DNA from 4 places in the Serratia sp. TSA_130.1 genome. Region 2 is predicted to be linked to each of the others. Evidence: predicted binding sites of a transcription regulator. Region 2 holds the regulator's gene; each other region holds the start of a gene.
What was found. Region 2 encodes PhoB, which activates phosphate uptake and scavenging genes when phosphate is short. Its sites were predicted from a motif close to CTGTCATAAAACTGNCNNAT; they were not measured.
Positions count from the first base shown of each region.

Region 1 (4,574 bases), on a different contig from region 2:
CGCCGGTTTCCAGCCGTTGATTTTCTCTTCGATATTCAGGAACACCGTAGACAGCGACGGCGCCGACAGGCTGCTGCGGCCGAGGCCGATATAGTTGTCACCGCCCATCACGTCCAGCACCGTGGCGCCGTTATCCAGCGTGCTGCGTTTCTCGTTGCGCTGCTCCGCCTGCGGCCGGGTGCCGTCGATGATAAAGAACAGGTTGCGGCGCTTCTGTTTGGTCAGGATGTCGTAGGCGGTGTTGTTCATCGCCAGATGATCGGAGGACACCACGATCACGGTGTTGCTGAAATAGGGCGAGCGTTTGATTTTGTCGATCAGCGCGGCGATGTGTTGCTGGCTGCAGGCCACCGCGCTCAGCGAGCGGTTTTCCTTGTTCTGCCAGGCGTAGCTTTTCTTGCTGCAGCCGGCGGAGATAAAACCGTCCGGGTGATGGGTATCGACGGTCAGGGTAAACAGCGAGAACGGCTGGCGCTGTTTGGACAGCTCGACGAACTTGCCGTACACCACGTCCAGCACGCTGTCGTCGTACCAGCCCCAGTCGTTTTTGTAGCTCGGATCGGCGACCTGTTCGCGCAGCTCTTTGAAACCGTAAACGTGGTCGAAGCCGTGGGATTTCAGGAAGGTGTCTTTGCCGGCGAACGCCAGCTCGGCGCCCTGATAGAAAGAGTTGCTGTAGCCGGCGGCCTTCAGCACGTCGCCCAGGCAGACGTTCTCCGGGTAGAAGGTGGAGACCGCGCTGGAGGCGTTGCCGTCGAAGGGCGCGAACAGCGGAATGCCGCACTGTGAGGCGACCATGCCGGCGATGGTGTAACCGGTGCCCGGCAGCTGCTGGGTGTTGCTGAAATCGATGCTGTCTGCGCGCAGGGCGTTCAGCTCGTCGGCCAGGCCGGGAAACAGCTCGGTATCGAAGTAGGTGCGCTCCAGGCTCTCGGCATAGATGTACACCAGGTTCGGCCGCTTGCCCTGCACGGTCTTTTTCGGCGCCTTGTAGTAGGTGGTGAAATCGGCGGTATCGCCGACGATCTGGCTCTTGACCAGCAGCGAGATGTCCTGAAACGCCGGGGTGGTGCCGACCGAGAACAGCGCCAGCAGCACGGCGACGAGGCTGTAGGCCACGCTGCTGCCTTTGGCCTTGCGGCGCAGCAGGCTGCGGGCCAGCACCGCGAAGATAAGCCCCAGCGCCGCCAGCAGGCCGATGAACGGCAGCACGTATTTGCTGATGCCCGCGCCTTTGAGGCTGCTGGTGACGGTGTAGATCACCGCATCGGTGATGCCGTCGCCGGTGAAGTAGTTGCTGGCGATCAGAATGACGTTCAGCACCAGATAGCTGCCGAGCAGCGTCAGCAGAATGGCGAACCACCAGCGGTTGGCGGCGGCCCGGGTGCGATAAATCAAGATCGACGCCAAAAAAAGAACAAACGAAACGACTGCGAGAACCATCCGCCAAACCTTGTCTGATTGGAAAAAAACGTTGCTGCCCTGGTCTGCGCCGCCGACCGTGCCGCGGCGCGAAAAGTGAAGGGTATAGCCTATTGTCGGCGGCGGAACAACGCGCGATGTCCCGCTCCGGCCGACGGTCGGCGGCTATTGTACATTTTTATGACAATAGTGTGACGTTAATCACGTCGGCGGCGGCCGCGGCGGCGAAATCTTGCTGGTCGGAGGTTTCGCTCTACGCTTAATGAGCGCCACGACGGCGCGTCCATCAGCCATTCAGGAGGAAGTATGCAGACGATTTCCGCAGCGGTACTCGACGATCTGGCCCCGCAAGGCGTGTTGCGCGCGGCGATCAATCTCGGCAATCCGGTGCTGGCGCAGGCCGGGCCCGGCGGTAAACCGCAAGGCGCTTCGGTGGAGCTGGCCGCCGCGCTGGCTCGCGAACTGGACGTGGCGCTGGAGCTGGTGACCTATGACGCGGCCGGCAAGGTGTTCGCCGACCTGGACAGCGGCGCCTGGAATCTGGCGTTTATGGCCATCGAGCCGGTGCGCGCGGCGCAAATCGCCTTCAGCGAACCCTACGTGATCATTGAGGGGACTTACCTGGTGGCGAACGACGCGCCTTACTTTGAGGTGGCGCAGCTCGACAGGCCGGAGGTGCGCATCGCGGTCGGCCAGGGCGCCGCGTACGATCTGTTTTTGTCGCGCACGCTGCAGCAGGCGCAGCTGGTGCGAGCGGCTACTTCCGCCGAGGCGATCGCGCTGTTTTTCGAACGCGGGCTGGAGGCGGCGGCCGGCGTGCGTCAACCGCTGCTGGCCGCCGCGGCCGCCCATCCCGGCTACCGGGTGCTGGATGGGCATTTCACCGCCATTCGCCAGGCGATGGCGGTGCCGAGGCAAAAAGCGCAGGGCGCCGCCTACGTGAACGCGTTTATCGAACGCTGCAAGGCCAACGGGCTGGTGAAGGCGGCCTTGCAGCGCAGCGGCCAGGGCGAGGTGACGGTGGCGCCGCCGGCCGCCTCGGCGTGATCAGTCGAGCTCCACCGCATACTGGTCTACCGGGGTGATTTTCTTGATCAGCTTGTTGTCGAACAGGAACTGTTCGTAAGCCTCATAGCGGGCCCGATCCAACTTGGCTGGATCGCGCGCGAACAGCGGCAGGCTGGCTTGCCACGCCTGTTTGTTCAGCTCGGTATTCAGCTCCGGGTGCGCCTTGGCGAACGCCAGCCAGGTGTCCTGCGGGTGCGCATGCAGGTAGTCGCTGCCTTGCTTCAGCGCGGCGAGGAACTTGCGGATTTTCGGCTCGTTCACCGCATCGCGGTTGGCGACGATGATCAGCTCGTCGTAGGCCGGCACGCCGTAGTCTTCGACGTTGAACACCACCGGCTTTTTGCCCTGCAGCTTCAGCTCCAGCGCTTCGATATTGCGGTAGCCGCCGATCACCGCATCGACCTGGCCCGCCAGCAGGGCGCTGGTCAGCTGGAAGTTGACGTTGATGAGCTTGATGTCCTGCGGCTTGAGGTGCTCGTGCTCGACCATGGTGGCCAGCGTCGCCTGTTCGATGCCGCTGACCGAGTAGCCCACCGTTTTGCCCTTGAGATCCGCCGGCGACGTGATGCTTTTATCCAGCGCGATCACCGTATTCAACGGCGTGTTGATCAGCGTGCCGACGCGCATCAGCGGCAGGCCCTGATCGGCGAAGAAATGCAGCTGCGGCTGATAGGTGATGGCGAGGTCGGCCTGTTTGGCGGCCACCAGCCGCGGCGGCAGCGCCGGATCGGACGGCGGCACGATCTTGACGTCCAGCCCTGCGGCCTTGAAGGCGCCGATCTGCTCGGCCACCATAATCGGCGCGTGATCGGGGTTGATGTACCAGTCGAGCACCAGCGTCAGCTTGTCGGCCGCGCCGGCCTGGCCGGTGAGGGCGGCGCCGAGCAGCAGCCCGCAAACGGTTTGTTTGATCATGGTCGTTCCTTTATCCCTGGTTATGGTTGCAATCATCAGTCGTTTTCCGGCGCCCAGGCGATCAGGCGCCGCAGCAGCGCATCCACCGCGGCCCACAGCAGCACGGTCATCAGCACCAAAATAAACAGCGCGGTGAAGCAGACGTCGGTCTGCATGCGCGCGTTGGCGTTCAGCATCACGTAGCCCAGCCCCTCGGCCGAGCCGACCCATTCGCCGATGATGGCGCCGATCGGCGCGACGGCGGCGGCCATGCGCAGGCCGGAGCCGAAGGCCGGCAGCGCCGCCATCACCCGCACGTGCCGCAGCTGCGCCCAGCGCGAAGCGCGCATCGTGCGCGCCAGATCGAGATAGTCGTTGTTGACCCGGCGCAGCCCGTCGAAAAAGGCCGACACCACCGGGAAGAAGATCACCAGCACCGCCATCGCCACTTTGGCGCTCATGCCGAAGCCGAACCACAGCACCAGCAATGGGGCCAGGGCGAACACCGGTATCGCCTGGCTGGTGACCACCAGTGGCATCAGCCAGCGCTGCAGGCGCGGCGAGAAGATCATGCACAGCGCCAGCGCCGCGCCGAGCAGCACGCCGAGCGCGAGACCGCTGACGATCTCCGAAGCCGTGACCAGCGTGTGCCAGGCGAGATAGCCGCGTCCGTCCCACAGCGCCTGCGCCACCGCGCCCGGCGTGGGCAGCAGAAAGGCCGGAATGCCGCTTTGCGCCGCCAGCCACCACAGCAGCAGCAGGCCGATGAAGACCGTCAACCCACGCCGCAGACGGGTGAAGCCGCGCTCTTTGGCGATATTCATTGCGCTGCCCTCACCATTTGCAGCAGCAGCTCGGCCTGGCTTTTCAGCAGGTCGGCGTCATCCGGCGCGCGCGGCGGTTGCCCGCGGATGCGGTGGGTATCGTCGAGGCCCAGCGGCCAGGGCGACAGCACCAGCAGCCGGTGGCTCAGGCGGCAAGCCTCCATCGGGTCGTGAGTGATCAGCAGCACGGTATTTTGCGCCAGCAGCTCGGCGGCCAGGCTCTGGATCTCGGCGCGGGTAATGGCGTCCAGCGCGGAAAAGGGTTCGTCCATCAGCACGATTGGCTGGCGTTCGTAGAGCGTGCGGGCGATGGCGGCGCGCTGGCGCATGCCGCCGGACAGCGCGGCGGGCAGGCTGCGGCTATGC
Region 1 covers NZ_JBQZFS010000001.1:740,159-744,732, reverse strand. Annotated here, with positions in the region: gene opgB (phosphatidylglycerol--membrane-oligosaccharide glycerophosphotransferase) at 1-1,443, opposite strand, end outside; gene ACUTQY_RS03450 (transporter substrate-binding domain-containing protein) at 1,729-2,469, shown strand; gene ACUTQY_RS03445 (ABC transporter substrate-binding protein) at 2,470-3,405, opposite strand; gene ACUTQY_RS03440 (ABC transporter permease) at 3,441-4,208, opposite strand; gene ACUTQY_RS03435 (ABC transporter ATP-binding protein) at 4,205-4,574, opposite strand, start outside.
Region 1: a site for PhoB is predicted at 1,590-1,609, ahead of opgB (phosphatidylglycerol--membrane-oligosaccharide glycerophosphotransferase). Genes of this name have one in related genera too.

Region 2 (4,574 bases):
GAAATAGCCGTAGGTGCCGGACGCCGAGTTGCGGCCGAAACGCTGCAGCGAACGCGTCGCCCAGTCGCCACTCAGCCCCAGCTCGCCCCAGCGCGTCAGCGGTTTGCTTTCGCCGCAGCGCAGGGTGGCGGAGAAAATGCGATCGAGCTGCTGCAGATTGAGGCCGCGCAGCGGATTGTCCTGATGCACCAACACCACCAGTGCATCCACCGCTACCGGCACCGCCAGCGGCGCATAGCCGTAACGGTGTTCGAACGCCGAGACCTCGGCCGCCTTCATCGGCCGGCTCATCGGGCCCAGCTGCGCGGCGCCCGCCGCCAAGGCGGTCGGCGCGGTCGACGAACCGGCGGCCTGAATCTGCAGGTTAACGTTGGGGTAATGCTGACTGAAATCCTGCGCCCACAGCGCCATCAGATTCGCCAGCGTGTCGGAACCGACGCTGGACAGGTTGCCCGCCAGCATGCCGTCGGGCTGCGCCAGCGCGCCGCGTCCGGCCAGCAGCGCCAGGCAAAGCAACAGCCCTCGGGTTATTCGGGTCATACCGGTGTCTCGCGTTAATTTTTCACCGCATTCTCTGATAAAGCGGCGGGAACAATCAACCGATTGGGTAAGGTAAAGATAAAGCGGGTGCCGATCCCCGGTTCGCTGAGGATCTCCAGCCGCGCGTCGTGATGGCTGAGCGCGTGCTTGACGATCGCCAGCCCCAGCCCGCTGCCGCCGGTCTGGCGCGAGCGGGCCTTGTCGACGCGGTAAAAACGCTCGGTCAGGCGCGGAAGGTGTTCGGCGGCGATGCCCGGCCCGTTGTCGCTGACCTGGAACTGCGCGCCATGCGCCGTCTGTTGCCAGCTCACTTCGATATGGGTGCCCTTCGGCGTGTGGTTGACCGCGTTGTACACCAGGTTAGACACCGCGCTGCGCAACTGGTCTTCATTGCCGAACACGTTGAGCTGTTCGTTCACCCGGAAGGTGATCTCATGATTGCCGCCGCTCAGCGATTGCGCCTCGCGCTGCAACACCCGCAGCATCAGCGGGATATCCACCCGCTCGTTCATGTCGACATTGGGCGCCGCCTCGATGCGCGACAGCGTCAGCAGTTGCTTGACCAGCCCGTCCATCCGGCGGGTCTGCTCTTGCATGGTGCTGAGCGCCTTGCTGCGCAGCGAACCGTCCTGCTCTTCGTCGCCCATCATCTCCAGGTAGCCCTGCAGCACCGTCAGCGGCGTGCGCAGCTCATGGCTGACGTTGGCGAAGAAGTTGCGCCGCGCGCCCTCCAGCTGGCGCATCTGGGTGACGTCGCGCGCCACCATCAGCAACTGCCCTTCGGAATACGGCATCACGCGGAATTCGACGTAGTGTTCGTTGTTCAACTGCAGCGTCAGCGGACGCGAAAACTCCTGCTGTTGCAGATAGTGGCTGAATTCCGGATAACGCAGCAGGTTAAGGATGTGCTGGCCGTTGTCTTCCGGCCAGCGGAAGCCGAGCAGATGCTGCGCCAGCCCGTTGCACCAGAAGATGTTGCCCTCGACGGTGGTCATCACCACCGCGTCAGGCAGCGATTCGGCCCCGCTGCGAAAACGCTTGATAAGCAGCGCCAGCTCGCGCCGGCGGCGGCGGTTGCGCTGCTGCATCTGATACAGGCCATAAAACAGCGGCTCCCAGCTCCAGCGGCCGGGCGGCGGCGTCATGCTGCGGTCGATCCACAGCCAATGGGAGAGTTTGAGCTGGTTGTAGAAATTCCACACCAGCGCAGCCAGCGCGGAGGCCAGCAGGAACCAGGGCAGATAACCGAAAATCAGCCCCAGCAGTAAGGCGGGCAAACAAAAAAGAGCCAGCTCCAGAGCCAGCCTCTTCCACGACAGACGTTCTAACACGGCATATTCTCCAGCGCAGCGCGATCAGTAGCGCGTTGAGAACCGGTAGCCGGTGCCCCGAACGGTTTGAACCATTTTATCATGCCCACTGGTTTCTAACGCCTTGCGGAGCCGACGGATATGCACGTCAACGGTACGGTCTTCCACATAAACGTTAGTGCCCCAGACGTGATTAAGCAACTGCTCACGGCTATAAACCCGCTCCGGGTGGGTCATAAAGAAGTGCAGCAGCTTGAACTCGGTCGGCCCCATGTCCAGCGCCTGATCGTTCGCCATCACGCGGTGGGAGGACGGGTCCAGGCTCAGCCCTTGCATTTCAATCACCTCCTCCACCGCCATCGGTGAAATGCGGCGCATGACCGCCTTGATGCGCGCCACCAGCTCCTTGGGCGAGAACGGCTTGGTGATGTAATCATCCGCCCCCACTTCCAGGCCGCGTACCCGGTCTTCTTCTTCGCCGCGCGCGGTCAACATCATCACCGGGATATCGCGGGTCAGCGCTTCGCGCTTCATATGTTTGATAAACTGAATGCCGGAACCCCCGGGCAACATCCAGTCAAGCAACACCAAATCAGGGAACGGCTCAGACAGACGCGTCACGGCGCTGTCATAATCCTCGGCTTCCAACGGTTGGTAACCATTTTGTTCCAACACAAAGCACACCATCTCACGGATCGGCGCTTCGTCTTCCACCACCAGTATGCGTCTTGCCATCGTCAATCCTGCCAATGTGTTAGCGACTTTTCGGGCGCCATTATGCGTCAGTTTTGTGACACTTTTATGAAAAAAACCGGCTGTTATAGGCAGTAAGCATAGCGATTATTTCCCGGCGCAAAGAAAAATCATTCCATGGTCATCGCCATTGCGCCGGGACAGCCGCCGCCGCGGCCTTTATAATCATCGCCATTATCTTTGCATCCGGGAGTGTCATGCGCCTGATCCACACCTCTGACTGGCATCTTGGCCAGTACTTTTTCACCAAAAGCCGCGCCGCCGAGCACCAGGCTTTTCTGAACTGGCTGATCGAGCAGATCGAGCAGCAGCAGGTGGATGCGCTGATCGTCGCCGGGGATCTGTTCGATACCGGCTCACCGCCCAGCTATGCCCGCGAACTGTACAACCGCTTCGTGGTGGAACTGCAGCGCACCGGCTGCCAGCTGGTGGTGCTGGGCGGCAACCATGACTCGGTGGCGACGCTGAACGAATCGCGGGAGCTACTCTCCTGCCTGAACACCACGGTGATCGCCAGCGCGCAGGGCGCTCCGGAACAGCAAATCGTGGTGCTGAACCGGCGCGACGGCCAGCCGGGCGCGGTGCTGTGCGCCATTCCGTTCCTGCGGCCGCGCGATCTGCTCACCAGCCGCGCCGGCGAATCCGGCGCACAGAAACAGCAGGCGCTGCAGGAAGCCATCGCCGAACATTATCAGACGCTGTATCAGGCGGCCTGCGAGCGCCGCGACCAGCTGGGCTTGCCGCTGCCGATCGTCGCCACCGGCCACCTGACCACCGTCGGCGTCACCACCTCCGACTCGGTGCGCGACATCTATATCGGCACCCTCGACGCCTTCCCGGCGCAGGCTTTCCCGCCCGCCGACTATATCGCGCTGGGCCACATTCACCGCGCGCAGAACGTCGCCAAATCGGAGCATATTCGCTATAGCGGCTCGCCGATCCCGCTCAGCTTCGATGAGCTGGGCAAAGCCAAAAGCGTCTTCCTGGTGGATTTCGCCGACGGCACCCTGCAGCGGGTTGACGCGTTAACGATCCCGCAGTTCCAGCCCATGCAGCTGATCAAAGGCGATCTGGCCGAGATCGAACGGCAGCTGCGGCAATTTGCCGACTATGCCGGCGAGCGGCCGGTGTGGCTGGATATCGAAGTGGCGACGCAGGACTACCTCAGCGACATCCAGCGCCGCATCCAGCTGCTGGCGGATGAGCTGCCAGTGGAAGTGGTGCTGCTACGGCGCAGCAAAGAGCAGCGCCGCCAGGCGATTGCGCAGCAGGATAAGGAAACGCTGAACGAGCTGAGCGTCAACGAAGTGTTCGAACGGCGCCTGGCGCAGGAGGCTGAGATGCCCGAAACGCGTCAACAGCGGATGCGCCAGATGTTCCGCCAGGTGGTCGAGGCGGTGCAGCATAACGCCGAGGAGACGAATTCATGAAGATCCTCAGCCTGCGGTTAAAAAACCTCAACTCGCTGCAGGGCGAATGGAAAATTGACTTCACCGCCGAGCCTTTCGCCAGCAACGGCCTGTTCGCCATTACCGGCCCGACCGGCGCGGGCAAAACCACCCTGCTGGACGCCATTTGCCTGGCGCTGTATCACCAAACGCCGCGCCTCAACGTCACGCCGAGCCAGAATGAGCTGATGACCCGCCACACCGCCGAGTCGCTGGCGGAGGTCGAATTCGAGGTCAAGGGCATCGGCTATCGCGCCTTTTGGAGCCAGCGCCGCGCCAAAAATGCGCCGGACGGCAATCTGCAGGCGCCGAAGGTCGAACTGGCGCGCCGCGAGGACGGCAAGATCCTGGCGGATAAGGTACGCGACAAGCTGGAGATCACCGCCGCCATCACCGGGCTGGACTTCGGCCGCTTCACCAAATCGATGATGCTGTCTCAAGGGCAGTTTGCCGCGTTCCTCAACGCCGACGCCAACGATCGCGCCGAGCTGCTGGAAGAGCTGACCGGCACCGAAATCTACGG
Region 2 covers NZ_JBQZFS010000002.1:1,123,042-1,127,615, forward strand. Annotated here, with positions in the region: gene ACUTQY_RS12270 (PstS family phosphate ABC transporter substrate-binding protein) at 1-540, opposite strand, end outside; gene phoR (phosphate regulon sensor histidine kinase PhoR) at 555-1,871, opposite strand; gene phoB (phosphate response regulator transcription factor PhoB) at 1,896-2,585, opposite strand; gene sbcD (exonuclease subunit SbcD) at 2,801-4,033, shown strand; gene sbcC (exonuclease subunit SbcC) at 4,030-4,574, shown strand, end outside.

Region 3 (4,574 bases), 580 kb from region 2:
ACTTGTCGCTGGCGCTCAGCGCGTCAACCAGCTGGTGGGTGATCACGCCGAAGTTGACGTCGGTACCCAGCGGCATGCGGGTCGCGGCGATTTTCTGCGCCGGATCGCGGCCGTTCATCACCAGTGGCGCCCACTGCTTGATCTGCGCAGGATCTTCGGAGTATTCCATGCCGCGGAACAGGGTGCTGTGCTGCAGCGCCGCATAGCGTTTACGCAGGAAGTTGACGTTGTCGTCGCCCCACACGAAGCTCATGTGCGGCACGCTGTTAATGAAAGATTTCGGATCTTTCAGGACATTGTTTTTCACCTGATAAGACCAGAACTGGCGAGAGATTTCGAAAGACTCGTTGACCTTCACCGCCTTGCTGATGTCGATGGTGCCATCGGCTTTTTCCGGCGTGTAGTTCATTTCGCTGAAGGCGGAGTGGCCGGTACCGGCGTTGTTCCAGCCGTTGGAGCTCTCTTCCGCCACGCCGTTCATGCGCTCGTACATGTCGATGGTCCAGGTCGGCTCCAGCTCATGCAGATAGGTACCCAAGGTGGCGCTCATGATGCCGCCGCCGATCAACACCACGTCGACGGTTTTATTCTTCTCTTCAGCCGCCGCCTGCTGCGTAACGCTAAACAGGCTGAGACTGAAAATCAGGACGAGTAATTTTCTCATTGAATTAAATCTCTTGTGTGTAAATTCTACTCATTGCAGGTGAAAGAATTTAGCGGGAGTTACCCTGGAAAATAATGAAGCCGACCGCCCGGCGTGAGCCGATAGGCAGCGATAATGCCTTTTTGTTAATAGGGTTTTTAACGAAAAGTGAACTATTGCAGGCCGTCCGGATGCAAATTGATCGGTTCACGTTACTGGCGGGGTATTATTGTTTGCGAGAATGTTAAAAACTACTTTTGTAACTAAAAAAAATGAATATAAGCAAAAAACGGCCGGTTGCTGTCGCAGGAATAAACAGAGAGGGAAGAAAGGCCGTATAACCGCGTTATTTTCATGGGTTAATTGCCGCGTAATTAGACGTTATTTCGTTATCACACAATAATTGCGGTTAAATTGCAAATACCTAGCGGTAACCAATAATAAATGGCCGCCGTGGCGGGCGGCCATCGTTCAGGGGGCGGTTACTTGATACCCATCGCATCGCGCATGGTGAAGAACAGATCGGTCTGATCGGTCAGGCCCACTACGTTGGCGGCGTGCGGGCCGTAGGCCGCGACGCGCAGCTGGGTGCCGGTGTGTCCCTGAGATTCCTCTTCAGAGTTGCCGTAGCTGAGGGTCATCGGCGCGCCGTCCTTGGTGGTCAGCTTTTGGGTCAGGCCCGGCGCTTTGGCGTCGGCGGAGACGATCTGGCTGGCGTGCGCGTGGTCGGCGGTGACGATCACCAGCGTGTTGCCGTCGGCGCGGGCGAAGGCCAGCGCTTTTTGTACCGCTTCGTCCAGATCGACGGTTTCGCCAATCTGCCCGCACGGGTTGGCGGCGTGATCCTGTTTATCGATCGACGCGCCCTCTACCTGCAGGAAGAAGCCGTTCGGGTTGTCTTTCAACAGCGCGATCGCTTTTTCGGTCATCGCCGCCAGCGTTGGCGTGGCGGCGGTGCGCGCCGGGTTGTTTTCGCAGGTCACTGCCGGTTTGTCGAGGTTGCCATGGTAGCTGGCTTTCGGCCCCAGCCAACGCACCGGCATATTGCCGTCGGCGAACAGCCCCAGCAGCGGTTTTTGCTGGTTGGCGAGGGTAACGGCCTGCAGTTCGTCGGCGTTGCTTACCCACTGATAACCCTGCGCCGCCGCCTGGTCCTTCAGCGATTTTCCTTGCCATTCGCCGCTTTTTGCCAGCTGGTTGAACGATTTCGCGCCGCCGCCCAGCGTGACGTCGGCGCGGGTTTTCAGCAGTTGTTCGGTGATGGAGCCACGGCCGCCATTTTCCAGCGCGTTAGCGGCGCATTTCTCGCTGGTTTCCTCCGGCCCATAGCACTTGCGTGAGATGACGTGCGAGACCAGCGCCGCCGGCGTGGCGTCTTGCAACTCGGCGGTGGAGACGTTGCCGGTGGCCTTGCCGGCCGCCTTGGCGATCTCCAGCAGCGTCGGTTGATCCTTGCCGTTCACGTCCACGCCGAGCGCGCCGTTATAGGTTTTCACCCCGGTGGCCCAGGCGGTGGCGGAGGCGGCGGAGTCGGTCACGTAGTCCGGCTTGTGGGTTTTCCTGTCCAGCGAGTAATGGGTGTATTGTCCGGTCAGCGGCAGGGCGTCGATGCCCTTGAAGTAACCGCCTGCGCCTTCGGCGTAGTTGCGCGCGGCGGTGATCTCGGAATCCCCCATGCCGTCGCCGATCAGCAGGATCACGTTTTTCGCCGTTTTGTCCGACAGCGATGCCTTCAGCGCGGTGGTCTGATCGCCGGCCAGACGGCGGGCGCCGCCCGGTTCGACGAGGTTGCCGCGCGCGGCGCGATCGGTCAGGCCATCGGCATTGGCCGAGGTTTCCGCCGCGATGGCGGAGGAACAGAGCAGGGCGGACAGTACGGCGCCGGCGATCAGGGATACAGCAGGTTGCATGGGGTAAGCTCCTTGTCGTAATACAACAATGTAAATAACATCAAATTGTTACGAAAGGAGAGTAGAGCAGAGGGATGACAATTTTATGACAGCGGAAGGCGGGACGGCCCGGCGGCCATCCCGTTTGACGCTCAGGCCGCGCGCGCCGGGATAGCGAGCCCACGCTGCACCGCCGGGCGCGCCAGACCGCGCTCCAGCCACTGCGCGACGCGAGGGAAACTGTCGAACTCCACCAGTTCGCGCGCCTCATAGAAGCCGATCAGGTTGCGCACCCAACCCAGCAGCGAGATATCGGCGATGGTGTACTCCGCGCCCATGATCCAGTCGCGGCCTTCAAGTCGCGTTTCCAGCACGCCGAGCAGGCGTTTCGATTCGTTTTTGTAGCGCTCCAGCGGCCGCTTGTCTTCATATTCGCGCCCGGCGAATTTATGGAAGAAACCGAGCTGGCCGAACATCGGGCCGACGGCGGCCATCTGGAAGAACACCCATTGAATGGTTTCGTAACGCTGCGCCGGGTCCTGCGGCAGGAAACGGCCGCTCTTTTCCGCCAGGTAGAGCAGAATGGCGCCGGATTCGAACAGCGGCAGCGGCCGGCCGCCGGGGCCATCGGGATCGATGATCGCCGGGATCTTGCCGTTCGGGTTCAGCGCCAGGAATTCCGGCGTCCAGGTTTCGTTGTTGCCGATGTCGATCAGGTGCGCTTCATAAGGCAGGCCGATCTCCTCCAGCATGATGGAGACTTTGACGCCGTTCGGCGTCGGCAGAGAGTAGAGCTGCAGCCGTTCTGGATGCTGAGCCGGCCAGCGTTTGACGATCGGGAATTGGGTGGAATCGAGCATGGAAACTCCTCGGGTTGGCGGGGTCGCTTAAGCGTACCCCTAGAGTATTGCAGTAAAACTACCCTGTCGCCGGGTTACACCGTGAGGTCAAAATGTGCGGCCAGCGCTTTTTTACCGGCGGGGGTCAGCTGCAGCTCGCGGCTGTCGAGCCGGCGAAGGATCCAGCCGCGTTGGATAAAGGCGGCTAACAGCGCGGCGCCCAGCGCGCCGCCGAGGTGAGATCGGCGTTCGCTCCAATCCAGGCAGCCGCAGGCGAAGCGGCGGCGGGTGGGCGCGGGGGAGCAATCGACGCCCAGCCGCGCCAGCGCGGCCTGACCGATGTCGCTTAACCGGTAGTCTGCCTCGCCGGTCAGCCAGTTCAGCGCATGCAGCCGATCGTGCAGCTTCACCGCCACCTCGCCCGCCATATGGTCGTAGCAGGTGCGAGCATATTGCAGCGAGGTGGGCGTGCGGCTTTTCAGCGACGGGCGCGGCACGCCCGCCAGCGCCATCAGGCCTTCCAGCGCTGCGGCCACCGGTTGCCCGGCCAGTCGGAAATAGCGATAGCGCCCCTGTTTGACACAGGCAATCAACTGCTGCTCCAGCAGCTTCGCCAGATGTGCGCTGGCGGTGGACGGGGCGACCTCGACCGCCGCGCTGAGCTCGGTGGCGGTGTAGGCGCGCCCGTCCATCAACAGGCACAGCATGCGCGCCCGGGTGCGGTCGGCGATGGCGGCGCTCAGCGCCGCTAAACGATCTTCTATCTCGATGTTATACATACTTCGAGGTTAGACGAAGTATGGCTGTGCGTCCATTGCTAGCCTGTGGTCATCGCACTTTGGTGCTGTGCGGCCGTATTCGCTGGATATTGATGAGCGGGCGTTGAAACCGGTGCAGTGGCGCCATTCTTACCCTGCGCGCGTACCGTAATTTTACCGTTGAGAGGAGAAGATAATGATCGCCGTGATTTTTGAACTGCAGGCCGCCGATGGGCAGCGCGATACCTACCTGGAGTTGGCGGCGGCGCTGAAGCCGCTGCTGGCGCAGATCGACGGATTCATTTCCATCGAGCGCTTTCAAAGCCTGGCCGATCCTGCGCGCTTGTTGTCGCTCTCTTTTTGGCGCGACGAAGCGGCGGTGCAGCAGTGGCGCAATCTCGAACAGCACCGGGCGGCGCAGGCGCGCGGCCGTGGCGAGGTGTTG
Region 3 covers NZ_JBQZFS010000002.1:546,836-551,409, reverse strand. Annotated here, with positions in the region: gene ACUTQY_RS09285 (malate:quinone oxidoreductase) at 1-664, opposite strand, end outside; gene phoA (alkaline phosphatase) at 1,126-2,553, opposite strand; gene ACUTQY_RS09275 (glutathione S-transferase N-terminal domain-containing protein) at 2,685-3,392, opposite strand; gene ACUTQY_RS09270 (ArsR/SmtB family transcription factor) at 3,467-4,150, opposite strand; gene ACUTQY_RS09265 (antibiotic biosynthesis monooxygenase family protein) at 4,326-4,574, shown strand, end outside.
Region 3: a site for PhoB is predicted at 2,626-2,645, ahead of phoA (alkaline phosphatase). Genes of this name have one in related genera too.

Region 4 (4,574 bases), on a different contig from region 2:
CGCCTTGCTCAGCCAAATCGCGCGCGATCAGCCCGCCGAGGTTCTTGGCGCCGCCGGCGATCAGGACGGTTTTTCCCTTGATTGAATGGTTTGCCATAACAGTTTCCTTGGATAAGCGTAACGGAAACCTGAGTCTAGCCAGCGTGGGGGGAAAGATCAGCGGCGCAGCGCGGGATAGACTATCCAGAAATGCGACATAATCGAAACGGATGGTTATCGCTTATAACGCCCCGGCAGGTGACTTTTCGGCACAGGGCGGTAAATTTTATCCACTGCTCAGGCCAGTTTGCGTTTCATTAACCTACAATGATGGATATGGGCCTCATCATTTCTCCTCTGAGTAGAACCATGCCGTGCAAATCTCATCGTGCGGTGCGGCAACGTCTTCGGAGGCGGTGGGTTATGGGCGTGGCCCGTGCAGGCAAAAAAAGGGGATGAGAGCGGTAAGCTCCAGCAGAGTATCGGGTAATGAGGTAGGGCGGTTGGACCCGGCGGATGGCCGCGGATAACAACGCCTTGAGGGGGCAATCATGATCAGTACCGTCGCGCTGTTTTGGGCCTTGTGTGTGGTGTGTGTGGTTAACATGGTGCGGTATTACTCTTCTCTGCGCGCGCTGCTGGTGGTATTGCGCGGCTGTGACCCGCTGCTGTACCAATATGTCGACGGCGGCGGTTTCTTTACCGCCCACGGCCAACCCAGCAAGCAGCTGAGGCTGGTGCGTTATATTTTCGCGCAGCGCTATGTCGAGCACCACGATCCGGAGTTTATTCGCCGCTGTGAGCGGGTGCGCGGGCAGTTTATGCTGACTTCGGCCCTGTGCGGCCTGGTGGTCATCTGCCTGATAGCGATGATGATTTGGTATTAATGCCTTTCTGTTTCCCTTGATGCAGGCAAAAAAAAAGGCGGCCATGCGGCCGCCTTCCTCATGATGCTTGTCGCTTAGATCAGCTTCAACGCGACCCAATACAGCGCACCGGAAAGCAGAATCGAGATTGGCAGGGTGAGCACCCAAGCCAACAGGATGTTCTTCACGGTTTTGCTCTGCACGCCGCCGCCGTCCACGATCATCGTCCCGGCAACCGCCGAAGAGAGAACGTGGGTGGTGGAGACCGGCATGCCGGTATAACTCGCCACGCCGATCGACAGCGCCGCGGTCATCTGGGCCGATACGCCCTGGGCGTAGGTCATGCCTTTCTTGCCGATCTTCTCGCCGATGGTGGTGGCTACGCGTTTCCAGCCCACCATGGTGCCGAGCGACAGCGCCAGCGCGACGGCGACGATGATCCACATCGGCGCGTACTCGACGGTCTGCAGCAGATCCTGACGCAGGTTCTTCAGGAAGCGCTGGTCGGCGGATGAGGTTTCCGGCAGCTTGGCGACTTTATCCGCCGTGTCGGTCACGCACATCAGCAGGCGGCGCAAATGGCTGCGCTGCTCAACCGTCAACTGATCGTAGCTTTGCAGGTTGGTCAGCATGCCCTGAGCCAGCTCGATCGCCGGCATGGCGCGCGAACTGTCGCAGTGGAACTCGGCCGGTTTGCCAGGCGTGGCTTCGTCATCCGGGCTTGGCACCAGCGGCGTCAACGACACCGCATGCGACAGCGCGTCGCCGTGCTGCTGGTAATATTGCTGCAGGTGGGTCACGGCGTCACGCGTACGGGTGATGTCATAACCGGTTGCATTCATATTGACCACGAAGCCGGCCGGGGCAACGCCGATCAACACCAGCATGATAAGGCCGATGCCTTTCTGACCGTCGTTGGCGCCGTGCGAGAAGCTGACGCCAATCGCCGACAGGATCAGCGCGATACGGGTCCAGAACGGCGGCTTGCGTTTGCCGTCGACCTTTTCACGTTCCGCTGGGGTCATGTGGATACGCTGGCGTTTCTTGGTGCCACTCCAATAGCGGCGCAAGGCGAACACCATTACTCCCGCCACCATCATGCCGACCAGCGGCGAGAACAGCAGAGAAAGGAAAATGCCAATCATTTTCGGGACGTTAAGCGCATCCACGACCGAAGTGTGGGTCATCAGGGCGTTGGTTAAACCGACACCGATGATTGCGCCTATCAGCGTATGGGAACTGGACGCCGGCAGACCGAAATACCAGGTGCCGAGGTTCCAGATGATTGCCGCCAACAGCATGGAGAAGACCATGGCTAATCCGTGTGCTGAACTGACGTTCAACAACAGATCGGTAGGCAACAAGTGGACGATGGCGTAAGCAACACTCAAACCGCCGAGCATTACGCCAAGAAAGTTGAACAAACCTGCCATCACGACCGCAAGTTGCGAGCGCATGGCGCGGGTATAAATAACTGTAGCGACCGCATTGGCCGTATCATGAAAACCGTTGATGGCTTCATAAAACAACACGAACAACAATGCGAGAATTAACATCAGGCCGGTATGGAAATCCAGGCCAGCGAACAAATGCAGCATAAGCGTTACGCCAGTTTGTGGACATGAACGCCGCGCATTATCAGTGACAACCGGTGCCGGGGAAAAGGAAAATATGACGTTTTTTTGATTTGGACATGACGAAATGGTGGCGTGTCTATAACAAAAATATGGAATATCAATGCGTTAATCTGCTCTGACCTCTGTAATATTTTCTTACTATGGCGTTGGCGGCGCGGGGGCTTTACAATCTGCCGCCGTGAATTTGGCGGTGACCGGCGGTGAAACGGCGTAATATGGCGCTCTTTTGTCGCGATTGTGGTTTTGATAAGTGAGGCTCAGGTGGAACAGTTTGATGTCGTAGTGATTGGGGCGGGCGCCGCCGGCATGTTTTGCGCCGCGCAGGCGGGGCAACTCGGTTGCCGCGTGTTGCTGCTCGACAACGGCAAAAAACCGGGCCGCAAGATCCTGATGTCCGGCGGCGGGCGCTGCAACTTCACCAACATGTACGCCGAACCGGCGGCCTATCTGTCGAACAACCCGCATTTTTGCAAGTCGGCGCTGGCGCGCTACACCCAGTGGGACTTCATCGATCTGATCAACCGTTACGGCATCGCCTACCATGAAAAAACGCTGGGGCAGCTGTTCTGCGACGATTCGGCGCAGCAGGTGGTGGATCTGCTGGTCAAAGAGTGCGAGCTGGGCCAGGTGACGATGCGCCTGCGCAGCGAAGTGCTGGGCGTGGAGAAAACCGAGAACGGCTACGCGCTGGCGCTGAATGGCGAAAAAGTAAGTGCTCGCTCACTTGTGGTGGCCAGCGGCGGATTATCCATGCCGGGGCTGGGCGCCTCGCCGTTCGGTTACAAGCTGGCGGAGCAGTTCGGCCTCAGGGTGCTGCCGACGCGCGCCGGGCTGGTGCCGTTTACCCTGCATAAGCCGCTGCTGGAGCATGTGCAAACGCTGTCCGGCGTGTCGGTGCCGGCGGTGATCACCGCCGAGAACGGCGTCAGCTTCCGTGAAAGCATCCTGTTCACCCATCGCGGCCTGTCCGGCCCGGCGGTATTGCAGCTGTCCAGCTACTGGCAACCGGGTGAGTATGTGAGCATTAACTTACTTCCTGAGCTTGATCTGGCGGGCTTCCTTGATGAACAGCGCCTGCAGCACCCTAACCAAAGCCTGAAAAACACCCTGGCGCTGCACTTGCCGAAGCGGCTGGTGGAATGCTTGCAGACCCTGGGACAACTGCCGGAGGCGACGCTGAAGCAGCTGAATGCGCCGCAGCAGGCGGCACTGGTGGATCTGTTGCAGAACTGGCGCGTGCAGCCGAACGGCACCGAGGGTTATCGCACGGCGGAGGTGACGCTCGGCGGCGTCGACACCAACGAACTTTCTTCCAAGACGATGGAAGCCCACAAGGCGCCGGGGCTCTATTTTATCGGCGAAGTGGTGGACGTGACCGGGTGGCTGGGCGGTTACAACTTCCAGTGGGCCTGGAGCTCGGCCTGGGCCTGCGCCCAGGCGCTGGCGGCGCAGGGGCGTTAAAACGCCGGTTGGCCTTGAAACGCGCCGGGTCACATCGACCCGGCATTGAGCTGACTCATTAATTTAATTTTAGTATCGCCGTCGAGAAAACTCGCCTCCAGCGCCTGTCGGTTGCTGCGGTTAAAATCGTCATCCTGCCAGCCGAAGGCGTCATGCAACAGCTGGTACTCCTTGTTCAGCGTGGTATCGACGACGGTGCGCGCATCGGTATTCACGTTTAGCCGCACCCCCCACTTTTTGAGCCGATCTATCGGATGATCGTCGATGCTGTCGAACAAATTGCAGGTGAGATTGCAGCTGGGGCAGATCTCGAGCAGGACGCCGGTGGCTACCAGGCGCTCGACGAGCGCAGGGTCCTCGATGCTTCTGACGCCGTGGCCGATGCGTGACACCTGCAGCCTATCTAGCGTTTCCCGCACGCTGTCGGGGCCTTTCGCCTCACCGGCGTGGGCGATGACGTTGCCGCCGGCGGCAAGCACGGTGCGAAAGGCCGCCACATGGTGGGTCAGCGGGTAACGTGCTTCATCGGCGGCCAAATCCAGCGCCACCACGCCGCTTCCCTGATAATCGATAACCAGCTTCGCCGTTTGCAGGCTGGCGGCCGCGTCGAAATGCCGCAGCGTGCATAGGA
Region 4 covers NZ_JBQZFS010000008.1:179,827-184,400, reverse strand. Annotated here, with positions in the region: gene ACUTQY_RS22595 (SDR family oxidoreductase) at 1-97, opposite strand, end outside; gene uspB (universal stress protein UspB) at 531-866, shown strand; gene pitA (inorganic phosphate transporter PitA) at 941-2,443, opposite strand; gene ACUTQY_RS22580 (BaiN/RdsA family NAD(P)/FAD-dependent oxidoreductase) at 2,744-3,943, shown strand; gene add (adenosine deaminase) at 3,973-4,574, opposite strand, start outside.
Region 4: a site for PhoB is predicted at 2,449-2,468, ahead of pitA (inorganic phosphate transporter PitA). Genes of this name have one in related genera too.